4 regions of the Streptomyces sp. NPDC053560 genome follow, and region 3 is predicted to be linked to each of the others. Evidence: riboswitches for the same ligand, from Rfam matches in the RefSeq annotation. Region 3 holds a riboswitch; each other region holds the start of a gene.

Region 1 (3,213 bases), on a different contig from region 3:
TTCGCCCAGTCCATCTCGCCGTCGGCGCCCAGGTGCGCCGCCAGGTTCACGGACCCGAGGTTGCACACGGCCGTCTCGCCGTCGTCCGTGACCTCCAGGATCTCCGTGCACAGGTTCGAGGAGTGCACGACCCGGCCCGGCTCCGCCGTCTGGTTCGCGGTCCGGTTCGCGGCGTCCTTGAAGGTCATCCAGCCATTGCCGGTCTGCGCCAGCGTGCGCATCATCCGGGCGTACAGCGTGCGGGCCGGCACCGCCTTGACGGCCTTCCCCTCGGCCTCCGCCTTCCGGTACGCGGCATCGAACTCGGCGCCGTACAGATCCACCAGCTCCGGCGCGTCCACCGGCGAGAACAGCGACCAGTCCGCGTCGGCCTCCACCCGGCGCATGAACTCGTCCGGGATCCAGTGCGCGATGTTCAGATTGTGCGTACGCCGCGCCTCCTCACCCGTGTTGTCCCGCAGCTCCAGGAACTCCTCGATGTCCGCGTGCCAGGTCTCCAGGTACACACAGGCCGCGCCCTTGCGGCGGCCGCCCTGGTTCACGGCCGCGACCGAGGCGTCCAGCGTGCGCAGGAACGGCACGATGCCATTGGAGTGCCCGTTGGTGCCGCGGATCAGCGAACCGCGGGCGCGCACGCGGGAGTACGACAGACCGATGCCGCCCGCGTGCTTCGAGAGGCGCGCGACCTGGTGGTACCGGTCGTAGATCGAGTCCAGCTCGTCCAGCGGCGAGTCCAGCAGATAGCAGGAGGACATCTGCGGGTGACGGGTGCCGGAGTTGAAGAGCGTGGGGGAGGAGGGCAGGTAGGAGAGCGTGCTGGTCAGCGCGTACAGCTCGGCGACGTCAGCGAGCGCCCGCTCGGAGTGGTCCTCGGCCAGGCCGCACGCCACCCGCAGCAGGAAGTGCTGCGGCGTCTCGACGACCTTGCGGGTGAGCGGGTGCCGCAGCAGGTAGCGGGAGTACACCGTGCGCAGGCCGAAGTAGCCGAAACGGTCGTCGGCGCCGTCCGCGAGCGCCCGGTCGACCAGCGCGTCCAGCGCGGCGGCGTGCGCGGTGACGAACTCGGCCGTGGAGTCGGCGATCAGCCCCTCGCGGTGACCGGTGGCGACCGAAGCGGCGAAGCCCGTCGCGCCCTGGCTCGCGGCCTCCTCGGCGATCGCGGCCGTCAGCAGCCGCGCGGCCAGCTTGGAGTACTGCGGCTCGTCGCCGATCAGCCCCGCCGCGGCCTCCATCGCCAGCTCCCGCAGCTCCGCCTCGTCCGAACCGGCGTGCCGGCCGCGCAGCGCGGCAGCCGCGACCTTGCCCGGGTCGGTGGCCGGCAGGTCGGCGGTGAGGCCGGTCAGGGTGCGCAGCAGGGCCGTACCGGGAGCGTCATCGGGCCGCTCGGCCACTGTCCGAGGGGCCTGCGCCTCCTGTGCCGCTTGCGCCTCTTGTGCTGACTCCGCTGGCGCGATGGTCACCTTGTGCTCTCCTCCACTCGGCCGGTGCCGGGGAGGGGTGACGGAGGCGTACGGGCAGCCGCGCCGGACCATGCCGGGCACGCGGGCACACCACGCAGCGTCCACCGGCCCAACCCGCGGAGCCCGGACGTCTCGACGCCCGTGCCGGGACGGCTGCGGGCGTACCGTCGGCAGGTCATCGGACTCGCGAGCGGGCGGTAAATACCCACTCGGCACACCGTTGCGGGACAGTTCCGGATTCGCACCGGATTCCCCTGCGGCGACAGCGAGGACGAGCATACATCTTGTGCCGCCTCTCGCGACCATCCCTATATCTTGTGTCGCTGTACTGCTGTGCGTACAGCGGTACGCACGGATGGTCACGGGCCGCCGGCGGCGCGGGCAGGCGGCGGCGCGGCCGCGCGGCGCTTGCGGAGGCTCGGCCCGCGGACGTCAGGTCCGGCGTGTCAGCTGTCGGGGCGTCAGGTCCCGGTGCGGGCTCTCGGGATTCAGATCCCGGGTTTCAGATCCCGGGCGTACGTCAGCAGGGTGTCGAGGCCCGGCACCGGCGACCAGTCGCGCTCCGGCGTCCGGGTGAACCCCAGCCGCCCGTAGAGACGGTGGGCGCCGTGCATCGCACGCTGCGTGGACAGCACCAGCCGACCGCAGCCCGGAGTCTCCCGCGCCCGGTCCAGACACGCCCGTACCAGCGCCTCGCCCGCACCCCGGCCGCGCGCCTCCTTCGCCACCGCCAGCATCCGGAACTCCGCCTCGCCCGGCCCCGCGATGTCCGCCCACGGCCCGCCCGCCGGCACGAACGTCACCCCGCCCAGCACCTCACCCTCCGCCACGGCCACCAGCACCTCCGCCTCGGCCGCCCGGCGCGCCACGTCCCGCAGCACGGGCAGGTACGCGTCGTCCGCCCCGAAGTCGAGCAGCCCGCCCCCGAGATACGCCCGGGCCGTGATCTCACCCAGCCGCGCGTGCTCCGCCGCCCGTATCCCCCTGATCACGAAGTCCATGGCCGTCAGTGTGCACCAGGGGTACGACAACGGGCCGCCGGTTCTCACCGGCGGCCCGTCGGCCTCACGCATGCGGGCGGATCAGTGCGCGGCCCCCGCCGTGGCCGGCGGCAGATCCACCTGGACGCCCTTGTCGCCGGCGTCCGCCGTGTAGTCCTCCGGCGAGGTCTCGTCGACCCCGGCCGGCGCCTTCGCGGCCCGCAGTACGACCGTCAGCACGACCGTGACCAGGACGTTCAGCACGAACGCGGTCAAGCCGATGTAGCCGATCTCGCCGATGCCGGGGATCTCCGCGTTCGAGCCGCCGAAGTGCTTCTGCGTCGGGCTGGCCACGCCGTACGCCGCGACCGTGCCGTACACCATGCCGACCGCCCAGCCGGCGAGCAGCGCCCAGCGGTGGAACCAGCGGGTGAACAGGCCGCCCACCAGCGCCGGCATGGTCTGCAGGATCCAGATGCCGCCCAGCAGCTGGAAGTTGATCGCCACCGTCTTGTCCATCGTCAGGACGAACGCCAGCGCGCCGACCTTCACCAGCAGCGACACCAGCTTGGCGACCTTGTGCTCCTGCGCTGGCGTGGCGCCGGGCTTGAGGAAGTCCTTGTAGATGTTGCGGGTGAAGAGGTTCGCCGCGGCGATCGACATGATCGCCGCGGGCACCAGCGCACCGATGCCGATGGCGGCGAACGCCACGCCCGTGAACCAGTCGGGGAACATGTTCTCGAACAGCTGCGGAATCGCCAGCTGCCCGTTCT
Region 2 (3,213 bases), on a different contig from region 3:
CAGGCCGACCCGCCGATGTGGGTCATCGCCTCGGCCGGCCTCGCCATCGCCCTCGGCACGTACCTGGGCGGCTGGCGGATCATCCGCACGATGGGCAAGGGCATCACCGACATCCAGCCGCCGCAGGGCTTCGCCGCCCAGACCGGCGCCGCCGTCACGATCCTGGCCTCCTCGCACCTCGGCTTCGCGCTCTCCACCACCCAGGTCTGCTCCGGCTCGGTCATGGGCTCGGGCCTGGGCAAGAAGGGCGGCGTCGTGCGCTGGTCGACCGCGGGCCGCATGGTGATCGCCTGGGGTCTGACCCTGCCGGCCGCCGGCCTGGTCGCCGCGGGCGCCGCCTTCCTGGCGGGCCAGGGCACCTGGGGCGTCACCACCGTCGCCGTGCTGGGCCTCGCGATCTGCGGTGCCATCTGGGCCGCCTCGCGGCGCAAGCCGGTGGACCACAGCAACGTCAACGACGTGGAGCCCATCGAGCCGGCCGGTGTCGTCACCACCGCGCTCCAGACGGTCTCCCCGCCGCCCGCGGGCGCGACCACGGCCGGAGCCGGCACCATCGACGGCATCCCGGCGCAGTCCGCCAAGCGCTCCCCCGCCACCACAGCCGTCCGCTGACCGCGGCCGCTCGCGTTAAGGAAACGACGCCATGAACATCGACTGGGCTGCACTCGGCCAGGTCTTCGGCACCACGCTCGTGGTGACCGTCGGCATGGTGGGCCTGTTCACCCTGGGCATCGTGGGGACGTCCCGCAAGACCGCGCAGGAGGGCGAGGCGGGCGCCACCGCGGTCGCCGCCGGCGGCTCCTCGGCCGTCGCCCGCGCCGGCGGGTACGCCTGCTTCGCGCTCTGCCTCGCGGCCGTCGGCTACGGCATCTTCCTGATCGTCGCCGGCTGACCCCGCACCGCGCCCAAGGCGCCCGGCGCCGCGTACTCCGCGGCCGCCGGGCGCCTTTGCGTGTCCCCGTCCTGTGGTGTCGGCCACATGGTCTGCCATACGCCTGCGTCGCAGGTCAAGGGTGAGTTGACGGCATTCGCGGCACGTGGTGGACTGCCCGGTGCCATTCGGCGACAGATGAGGAAGTCCGGTGAGAATCCGGCGCGGTCCCGCCACTGTCACCGGGGAGCGCTCCTCCAGGAGAAGCCACGGCCCGCCACAGGCACGGGCTGGAAGGCCGGGGGAAGCGTCGATCCGGGAGCCAGGAGACTCTCGTCGCCGGTCACGTCGAGCCAGGGCGCGGACCCTGAGTGAGGACACACGCCATGCCGGGCTCCGAGCCGAGACCCCTGCCCTCCGCCGTACGCCCGGCACGCGACCGCGGCCGGCCGTTCCGCCGAGGCACGACGGCGGGCTGATCCGACGATGCGTGCCGGACACGCCACCTATGCGTGCGGCGCGGCTCTGGGCTTTCTCGGCGACCTGGCCGTGGGCGATCCCCGCCGCGGTCACCCGGTGGCCGCCTTCGGGCGGGCAGCGGCCGCCGTGGAGCGCGGGCTGTGGCGCGACCACCGCGGATACGGCGCGGCGCACACCGCGCTGTGCGCCGGTGGAGCTGCCCTGGGCGCCGCCCTGCTCTCCCGCTCCGTACGCCGCTGCGCCCCCGCCCGCATCGCGCTGACCGCCGCCGCCACCTGGGCCGTGCTGGGCGGTACGACGCTGGGCCGCGAAGCGCGCGCCATCGGCGGCGCGCTGGAGGCCGGCGACCTCGACGTGGCACGCGAGCGGCTGCCGCACCTGTGCGGCCGCGACCCGCAGTCGCTGGACGGGCCGCAGATGGCCCGCGCCGTCGTGGAGTCCGTCGCCGAGAACACCTCCGACGCGGTCGTGGGCGCGCTGGTCTGGGGCGCCGTCGGCGGCGTGCCGGGCCTGGTCGCCTTCCGCGCGGTGAACACGCTGGACGCGATGGTGGGGCACAAGTCCGACCGCTACCGCCGGTACGGCTGGGCCTCTGCCCGGCTGGACGACGTGGCGGGCTGGCCGGGAGCACGGCTGACCGCCCTGCTGGCCACCGCCGCCGGGCCCGACCCGCGCGGCGCGTGGCGCGCCTGGCGGGCCGACGGCAAGCGGCACCCGAGCCCCAACGCGGGCCCGGTGGAGGCGTCGTTCGCCGGGGCGCTGGGCGTACGGCTGGGCGGCACGCTGGCGTACGCGGGGCGGGTCGAGCACCGCCCGGTGCTCAACGGCGGTGCCCGCGCGGTCGAGGGGGCCGACATCGCGCGTGCGGTGCGCCTCTCGCGCCGGGTGAGCGCGCTGGCGCTGGCGACGACGGTCGGGGCGCGGATCGCCGTGGGCGCGGTGCGCGCGGCACGAAGGACGAGGAGGCCGCGGTGAGCGGAGCGCGGGAAAGGCTCGGCGGCGGACTGCTGGTCGCGGGGACGACGTCGGACGCGGGCAAGAGCGTGGTGACGGCGGGCATCTGCCGCTGGCTGGCGCGCAAGGGCGTCAAGGTGGCGCCCTTCAAGGCCCAGAACATGTCGCTCAATTCGTATGTGACGCGCGAGGGCGCGGAGATCGGGCGGGCGCAGGCCATGCAGGCCGCGGCGGCCCGGGTCGAGCCGACCGCGCTGATGAACCCGGTGCTGCTCAAGCCCGGCAGCGACCGCAGCAGCCAGGTCGTGCTGCTGGGCAAGCCGGTGGGCGAGCTGAGCGCGCGGGGGTACCACCAGGGGCGGCAGGAGAAGCTGCTCGGCACGGTCACCGACTGCCTGACCGAGCTGCGCCGTACGCACGACGCGGTGATCTGCGAGGGCGCGGGCAGCCCGGCGGAGATCAACCTGCGCCGGACCGACATCGTGAACATGGGCCTCGCGCGCGCCGCGGGCCTCCCCGTGGTCGTCGTCGGCGACATCGACCGGGGCGGCGTCTTCGCGTCCTTCTTCGGTACCACCGCGCTGCTCTCCGAGGCCGATCAGGCACACCTCGCGGGGTACGTGGTGAACAAGTTCCGCGGCGACGTGACGCTGCTGGAGCCGGGGCTGGACATGCTCAGGAAGCTGAGCGGCCGGCCGGCGCTGGGCGTGCTGCCCTTCCGGCACGGGCTCGGCATCGACGAGGAGGACGGCCTGCGGGTGTCGCTCCGCGGCGCGGTGCGCGAGAGCACGGTCGCGGCGCCGCACGGCGACGACATCCTGCGGGTCGCCGTCGCGGCCGTGCCCCTGATGTCCAACTTCACCGACGTGGACGCGCTCGCCGCCGAACCGGGCGTCGTGGTGCGCTTC
Region 3 (3,213 bases):
CCACGCCAGGTAGGCGGGGCGGTCAGCGGCGCGCAGCGGCAGGGTCTCGCGCAGCGCCGGCTCGTCCACCTGGATGACGGAGGTGCCCGCCGCCTCCAGATCGGTCACCTCGTCGCGCAGCGCGAGCGCGACCTGGCGGGCGGTGTCGGCGAGGGACTGGTCGTCGCGGACGAAGGACCAGGCGAGCATGGTGACCGGGCCGGTGAGCATGCCCTTGACCGGGCGGTCGGTCAGGGACCGGGCGTACTCCGTCCAGCGCACCGTCATGGGCTCGGGACGGGAGATGTCACCGGCCAGGACCGGCGGCCGGACATAGCGGGTGCCGTAGGACTGGACCCAGCCGTGCTGCGTCGCGAGGTAGCCGGTGAGCTGCTCGGCGAAGTACTGCACCATGTCGTTGCGCTCGGCCTCGCCGTGCACCAGGACATCCAGGCCGGCCTTCTCCTGGAAGGAGATCACCTCCTGGATCTCCGCCTTGATGCGCTCCTCGTAGCCGGCCGTGTCGATCCGGCCCGCACGCAGGTCGGCGCGGGCGGTGCGCACCTCGCCGGTCTGCGGGAAGGAGCCGATGGTGGTGGTCGGCAGCAGGGGCAGGCCGAGGTGGGCGCGCTGCGCCGCGGCCCGTCGGTCGTACGGCTGGGAGCGCCGGCCGTCGGCCTCCGTGACGGCCGCGGTACGGGCGCGTACGGCCGGGTCGCGGGTGATGGGGGAGCCGGCGCGGGAGGCCAGGTCGGCGCGGTTGGCGGCGAGTTCGGCCGCGATCGTGTCCGTGCCCTGTGCGAGGCCCTTGGCGAGGGTGGCGATCTCGGTGATCTTCTGGCGGGCGAAGGCGAGCCAGCGCAGGATCTGCGGTGCGATGTCGCGCTCGGGGGCCGTGTCGAGGGGGACATGCAGCAGGGAGCAGGAGGCCGACACGTCGACGCGGTCGGCGAGGCCGAGGAGCGTGCCGAGCGTGGCGAGCGAGGTCTCCAGGTCGTTGACCCAGATGTTGCGGCCGTTGACCACACCGGCGACCAGCCGCTTGCCGGGCAGCCCGCCGACGGCGGCGAGGGCGTCCAGGTTGGCGGCGGCCGCCTCGGTGAAGTCCAGGGCGAGGCCCTCGACGGGTGTCTTCGCGAGCACCGGCAGGGCGTTGCCGAGGCGGTCGAAGTAGGTGGCGGCCAGCAGCTTCGGGCGGTCGGTGAGGGCGCCGAGGTCCCGGTAGGCACGCTCTGCGGCGTTCAGTTCGGCCGGGGTGCGGTCCTGTACGAGGGCGGGCTCGTCCAGCTGGACCCACTCGGCGCCGGCGGCACGCAGGTCGGCGAGGACCTCGGCGTAGACGGGGAGCAGCCGGTCCAGCAGGGTCAGCGGGTCGAAGTCGGCGGCGACGCCGGGCGCCGGCTTGGCGAGAAGCAGGTAGGTGACCGGGCCGACCAGGACCGGACGGGCCGTCAGCCCCAGGGCGACGGCCTCCTTCAGCTCGCCGACCTGCTTGGCGGAGTCGGCGGAGAACACCGTGTCCGGGCCCAGCTCGGGGACCAGGTAGTGGTAGTTGGTGTCGAACCACTTGGTCATCTCCAGCGGTGCGACGTCCCGCGTACCACGCGCCATCGCGAAGTAGCCGTCGAGGCGGTCCGCTGCGACGGCGTCGCGGTGGCGGTCGGGCACCGCACCCACCATGACGGTGGTGTCCAGCACGTGGTCGTAGTACGAGAAGTCGCCGGTCGGAACCTCGTCGATGCCGGCGTCGGCCAGCTGCTGCCAGTTGGTGCGGCGCAGTCCGGCGGCGGTGGTACGGAGGGCATCAGCGGTGACGCGGCCCTTCCAGTATCCCTCGATCGCCTTCTTCAGTTCCCGGTTCCGGCCCTGGCGCGGGTAGCCGTACACGGTGGCCCGTGCTGCCGCGGCTGCGGACTTCGCTGTCACGGAGATCTCCTTCGCGAGATGAATCCCTGAGATCCCGGCAACGGGACGAGAACGCGAAGGGGTGACCCACCGGGCGGTACGGCCTCGCGCGGCAATGCGCGGCTTCCGCCTGGTAAGAAACGCCGACCCGCCCTCGAGGTCACCGGGATGCCGCGCACGAGTCGTCCGTACGCGGGCAGATGGCAGGTCTTCGGACTCATGGGCGCGTCCTCACCGAGGAGGACACCTACTGGCCGTCGCTTCCCGGGCCCACTCGGGCCCAGTGCGTATGACGGCGGTCGTTCCCACACACCGCTGCGGGGCAGTCCCGGATTCCCACCGGGTTCCCTCTTGCGACGCATCCCGCCTGGCGGACGGGGCGAACCAGCTGCACCGGACACCCTACGGGCCGCCCCCGCCCCGTGGCGGATCACGTCCGTCATTCGGTTGGTGAGCTGAGACACACGGTCACGGTGCTGGACACGGGCAGCGGGCGGGAAGCGCCGCACGCGCACTTCCCGCCCGTTCCCTGCGAGCACGCGCCGGTTCCCTCGGCCGGCGGTGCGTTCCGGGCCCCTCAGCCCGGTGGTCCGGGCACCCTCCGTCCGGCCGTGCCGGGATCCCACTCCCGGCCGTACATGTGGAGCCCCCGGCCGGACTTGCGGCCCGGCAGCCGCCGGACGTCCCCGCTCATGGCTGCTCCACCCGGCGCACGAGGTGGGCGGCATAGGCGTCCGGAGTGAAGAAGAGCGGCAACTCGCGTGCCAGCGCGTTGCGTTCGAAGAGATCCCGCACCTCCTCGACGGGCGCCCATGGGTACTCGGCGCCGAGCGACTCGGCTTCCTCGTCGAGCAGCCGCAGGACCGTCGCCCGGTCCAGGACCCGGTGCCGGAGCCACTGCCAGATCTGGACGCGGGCGATCTCGGCGGTGGCCGCGTCCGCCATGAGACCGTCCACGGCGACCGCGCCCCGGCCGTGCAGCCAGGCGGCGAAGTAGCGCAGGGCGACCGCGATGTTGGTCCGCACGCCTTCCGCAGTGGGCCGTTCGCTGATCCGGCGCACGGACAGCAGATGCGCCGCCGTCACCTCCACGTCGTCCCGCGTCCGGTCGATCTGGTGCGGCCGGTCGCCCAGCACGCCGTCGTACGCCTCGCGGCACACCCGCACGAGGCCGGGATGGGCGACCCAGGAGCCGTCGAAACCGTCCTCCGCCTCGCGCTCCTTGTCCAGCCGCACCTTGGCGAGCGCCGCTTCGCGGGCGGCCGGGTCCTTGCTCGGCACCTGCGCCGCCATGCCACCGATCGCGTGGGCGCCCCGCTTGTGGCAGGT
Region 4 (3,213 bases), on a different contig from region 3:
CCAGCCGCGGCAGCAGGTCGGACATCGGGGTGGTGAAGGCGAACAGCAGCACGCCGAGGGAGGCGGCCGAGGTACGCAGCAGCAGTTCACCGGCCCGGACCGCGCCGCCCTCGGCCGGCGACACGAAGCCGTGCGCGCCGCCGACCTGGACGAGCAGCGGCAGCGCGCCGGTGACGCAGAAGCCCAGCGGTACCCGGTACGCGCGCCACAGCCGGCGGCCGGGCACGCCCGCCGGGCCGAGCAGTACCGCGAGCGCCGTCAGCAGGACGAGCGCGGCGCCCGGCCAGGGCGGCAGGGAGATCGCCAGGACGGTGAGTCCCAGCCCGAGCACGGCCTTGTCCACGGGGTGGCGGCGGCGCCAGCGACTGCTGTGCGCCGCCGCGTCGATCGGCAGCACGGGGCTCAGGCCCCTTCGGCGGACGATGTCCCGGCGCTGTCCGGCGTGTGCCCGTCGTCCTGACGTGCCTGCGCCCGCTCCTCGCCCTGCCGGCGGCCGCGGCGCAGCCCGAAGTAGTACGCGAGCACACCGGCGCCGAGGGCGGCCTGGAGGGCGAACAGCGCCGACTCGATCTCCCCGGAGGGCGGTTCGTAGAGTGGCGAGAACCACGGCTCGTAGTCCGGCTCGATCTTGGTGATCGCGGTCTCCGCCTCGGCGTCGGAGCCCGCGAACGGCTCCTTCTTGTGGTCGCCGAGGCCGAGGGCCAGCGGCAGGACGGCGAGTGCGACCACCGCGAGCAGCAGCAGTGCGTTGATCTTCGTGTGGCGCTTCACCGGGCCGCCTCCGCGGTCGCGGCGGACTGCTTCCGCCCGCCGCTCAGGAGCACGCCCAGCCGGGTCAGCTCCCCCTTGCTGGACTGCACCAGGAGCCGCATCACCAGGACGGTCAGGAGCCCCTCGCTGATGGCGAGCGGGATCTGCGTCACAGCGAAGATGGAGCCGAACTTGCCCAGCGCGCCCAGGAAGCCGCTGCCCGGGTCGGGGAAGGCCAGCGCCAGCTGCACGCTGGTGACGCAGTAGGTGGACAGGTCGGCGACGAACGCGCCGAAGAACACCGTGACCATCAGCGGCACGCCGTACCGGCGCAGCAGCCGGTAGACGCCGTACCCCGCCCACGGTCCGACGATCGCCATCGAGAAGGCGTTGGCGCCGAGCGTGGTCAGGCCGCCGTGCGCCAGCAGCAACGCCTGGAAGAGCAGCGTGATGGTGCCGAGCACCGCCATGATCGGCGGGCGGAACAGGATGGCGCCGAGGCCGGTACCGGTGGGGTGCGAGCAACTCCCGGTCACCGACGGCAGTTTCAGCGCGGACAGGACGAAAGTGAAGGCGCCCGAAGCGCCGAGGAGCAGGGTGGACTCGGGGTGCTCCCTGACCTCACGGGTGAGTGACCGGACTCCGTGGACGACGAACGGCGCCGATGCGACGCCCCAGGCGACCGCGTGCGCCGGTGGCAGAAAACCCTCGGCAATGTGCATGGCTCAGCAGACCCTCTCCAGCACCTCGTGGATGGTTGACGTGCCGAGGCCGGTCTCCTGGCTCACGGGTACCACCGCCCGTGCTCCGCCTTCCCGGGTCGCAAGGACCCAGTGGCTGCCCGCGAGGGCCGGAGCCGGACTTCCCGATCACAGTGGCGAGGGCCGCACCGGCATCACACCGGATTTCCCGTTACCAAGGCGTGGCGACAGTAGTGCCAGGCCGTCGGTGCTGGCAAGCGCGGCCGTGCTGCTCAACCGGCCGTGACCACGCCCACCGTCTCCAGGACTCCGTAGACGCCGACGCACAGGATGGCGACGCCGCTGACGACCAGCGCCACGGTCATCCACGGACTTGTACGGAAACGCCGCGGTACGCCGGTGTGGTGATGAGCGTGGTACGCCCCCACCGCCCGCGGCCCGCCCCGCGCTTCCGGCCCCGGCCGGGCCGGCGGGCCCCCGTGCGTCAAGCCAAGGAGTCATCCAGTGAACGCGCGGCAGCCCCTTCCCTCATCGGCCTCACCATGGGCGACGGCGCCGGCATCGGACCCGAGGTCATCGTCCCCGCGGTGCTGGACCCCGGCACGCTCGGCCGGTGCCGTCCCGTGGTGATCGGCGACGCCGCGCGGCTGCGGAAGGCCGCCGCGATCCTCGGCACCGCCTTCGACATCGCCGGTACCGGCAGGACCGAGGCCGGTAGCATGATCGAGGCGCTGCGGCAGGCCGCCGAGATGGCCACCGCCCGCTGAACCGACGAACCGGTAAGGACACCAGATGCCGCCCACCGCATCCCGGGCCCGGCGGGAGGAGATCCTGCAGCTCGCCAACACCACGGGCCTGGCCAGCGTCGAGGAACTGTCGCAGCGCTGCGGCGTGACCGCCTCCACCCTCCGCCGCGACCTGGCCCGGCTGACCGCCGACGGCCGCCTCGCCCGGACCTACGGCGGCGCGATGGCGCTCACCGCCCACCCCGAGGCCTCGCTCCGGCAGCGCACCGGCGAGGCGTACGCGCAGAAGCGGGCGATCGCGCGGTGGGCGGCGGCACAGGTCCAGCAGGGCGAGACAGTGCTGCTCGACGCCGGGTCGACGGTGGGTGCGCTGGCGCATGAACTGCGTGCTGCGAAGGACCTCACCGTGGCGACGACCGGCCTGACGGCGCTGCACGAACCGGCCGACGTCGAGTCCGTCCACGTGGAGTGCCTGGGCGGTACGCTCCGCCCGCTCAGCCAGGCGTTCGTGGGCCCGCTGACCGAGGCGGCGCTGGAGCGGATGACCTTCGACCGGGTCTTCCTCTCCGCCGACGGCGTCACGGCCGACGGCGGGATCTGCGAGGCCGACCAGCGCCAGACCCGCCTCAAGGAGCTGATGGCCCGCCGGGCGGCGCACGTCTACGTACTGGCCCACACGGAGAAGCTGGGCCGCGCTCCCTTCCACGCCTGGGCGGCGCTGCCGCCCGGCTGGACCCTGGTCACCCACCGCACTGCGCTCCGCGACCAGGTCACCCCCTTCACCGACCGCGGCATCCGCGTCGTGCAGGTCGAGCCCCTCGAAGAACCGGGCGGCGGAGCCAGCCAGTCGCAGGGAGGCGACGCCTGATGAGCAACGTTGAGATCCTCGCCCCGCGTGACGTCCCGCTGGGCGGGCCCCGGTCGATGACCGTACGCCGCACGCTGCCGCAGCGGACCCGGACGACGATCGGCGCCTGGTGCTTCGCCGACCACTACGGCCCCGACGACGTCACCGA

The links. A riboswitch is a leader RNA that binds a small molecule or an ion and turns the genes downstream of it on or off. The one in region 3 is predicted to bind cobalamin.
Region 1: linked by a shared signal. The riboswitch ahead of ACIGQF_RS32295 (ribonucleoside-diphosphate reductase subunit alpha) and the one ahead of metE (5-methyltetrahydropteroyltriglutamate--homocysteine S-methyltransferase) in region 3 are both predicted to bind cobalamin.
Region 2: linked by a shared signal. The riboswitch ahead of ACIGQF_RS10095 (cobalamin biosynthesis protein) and the one ahead of metE (5-methyltetrahydropteroyltriglutamate--homocysteine S-methyltransferase) in region 3 are both predicted to bind cobalamin.
Region 4: linked by a shared signal. The riboswitch ahead of ACIGQF_RS22635 (energy-coupling factor ABC transporter permease) and the one ahead of metE (5-methyltetrahydropteroyltriglutamate--homocysteine S-methyltransferase) in region 3 are both predicted to bind cobalamin.

The regions. Positions count from the first base shown of each region.
Region 1 covers NZ_JBITXI010000016.1:1,687-4,899, reverse strand. Annotated here, with positions in the region: gene ACIGQF_RS32295 (ribonucleoside-diphosphate reductase subunit alpha) at 1-1,460, opposite strand, end outside; cobalamin riboswitch at 1,612-1,769, opposite strand; gene ACIGQF_RS32290 (GNAT family N-acetyltransferase) at 1,949-2,461, opposite strand; gene mctP (monocarboxylate uptake permease MctP) at 2,543-3,213, opposite strand, start outside.
Region 2 covers NZ_JBITXI010000004.1:58,571-61,783, forward strand. Annotated here, with positions in the region: gene ACIGQF_RS10085 (anion permease) at 1-612, shown strand, start outside; gene ACIGQF_RS10090 (hypothetical protein) at 644-892, shown strand; cobalamin riboswitch at 1,070-1,204, shown strand; gene ACIGQF_RS10095 (cobalamin biosynthesis protein) at 1,358-2,326, shown strand; gene ACIGQF_RS10100 (cobyric acid synthase) at 2,323-3,213, shown strand, end outside.
Region 3 covers NZ_JBITXI010000003.1:336,684-339,896, reverse strand. Annotated here, with positions in the region: gene metE (5-methyltetrahydropteroyltriglutamate--homocysteine S-methyltransferase) at 1-1,905, opposite strand, end outside; cobalamin riboswitch at 2,069-2,288, opposite strand; gene aceB (malate synthase A) at 2,575-3,213, opposite strand, start outside.
Region 4 covers NZ_JBITXI010000009.1:149,264-152,476, reverse strand. Annotated here, with positions in the region: gene cbiQ (cobalt ECF transporter T component CbiQ) at 1-397, opposite strand, end outside; gene ACIGQF_RS22640 (energy-coupling factor ABC transporter substrate-binding protein) at 403-771, opposite strand; gene ACIGQF_RS22635 (energy-coupling factor ABC transporter permease) at 768-1,472, opposite strand; cobalamin riboswitch at 1,502-1,707, opposite strand; gene ACIGQF_RS22630 (hypothetical protein) at 1,994-2,218, shown strand; gene ACIGQF_RS22625 (DeoR/GlpR family DNA-binding transcription regulator) at 2,244-3,065, shown strand; gene ACIGQF_RS22620 (pirin family protein) at 3,065-3,213, shown strand, end outside.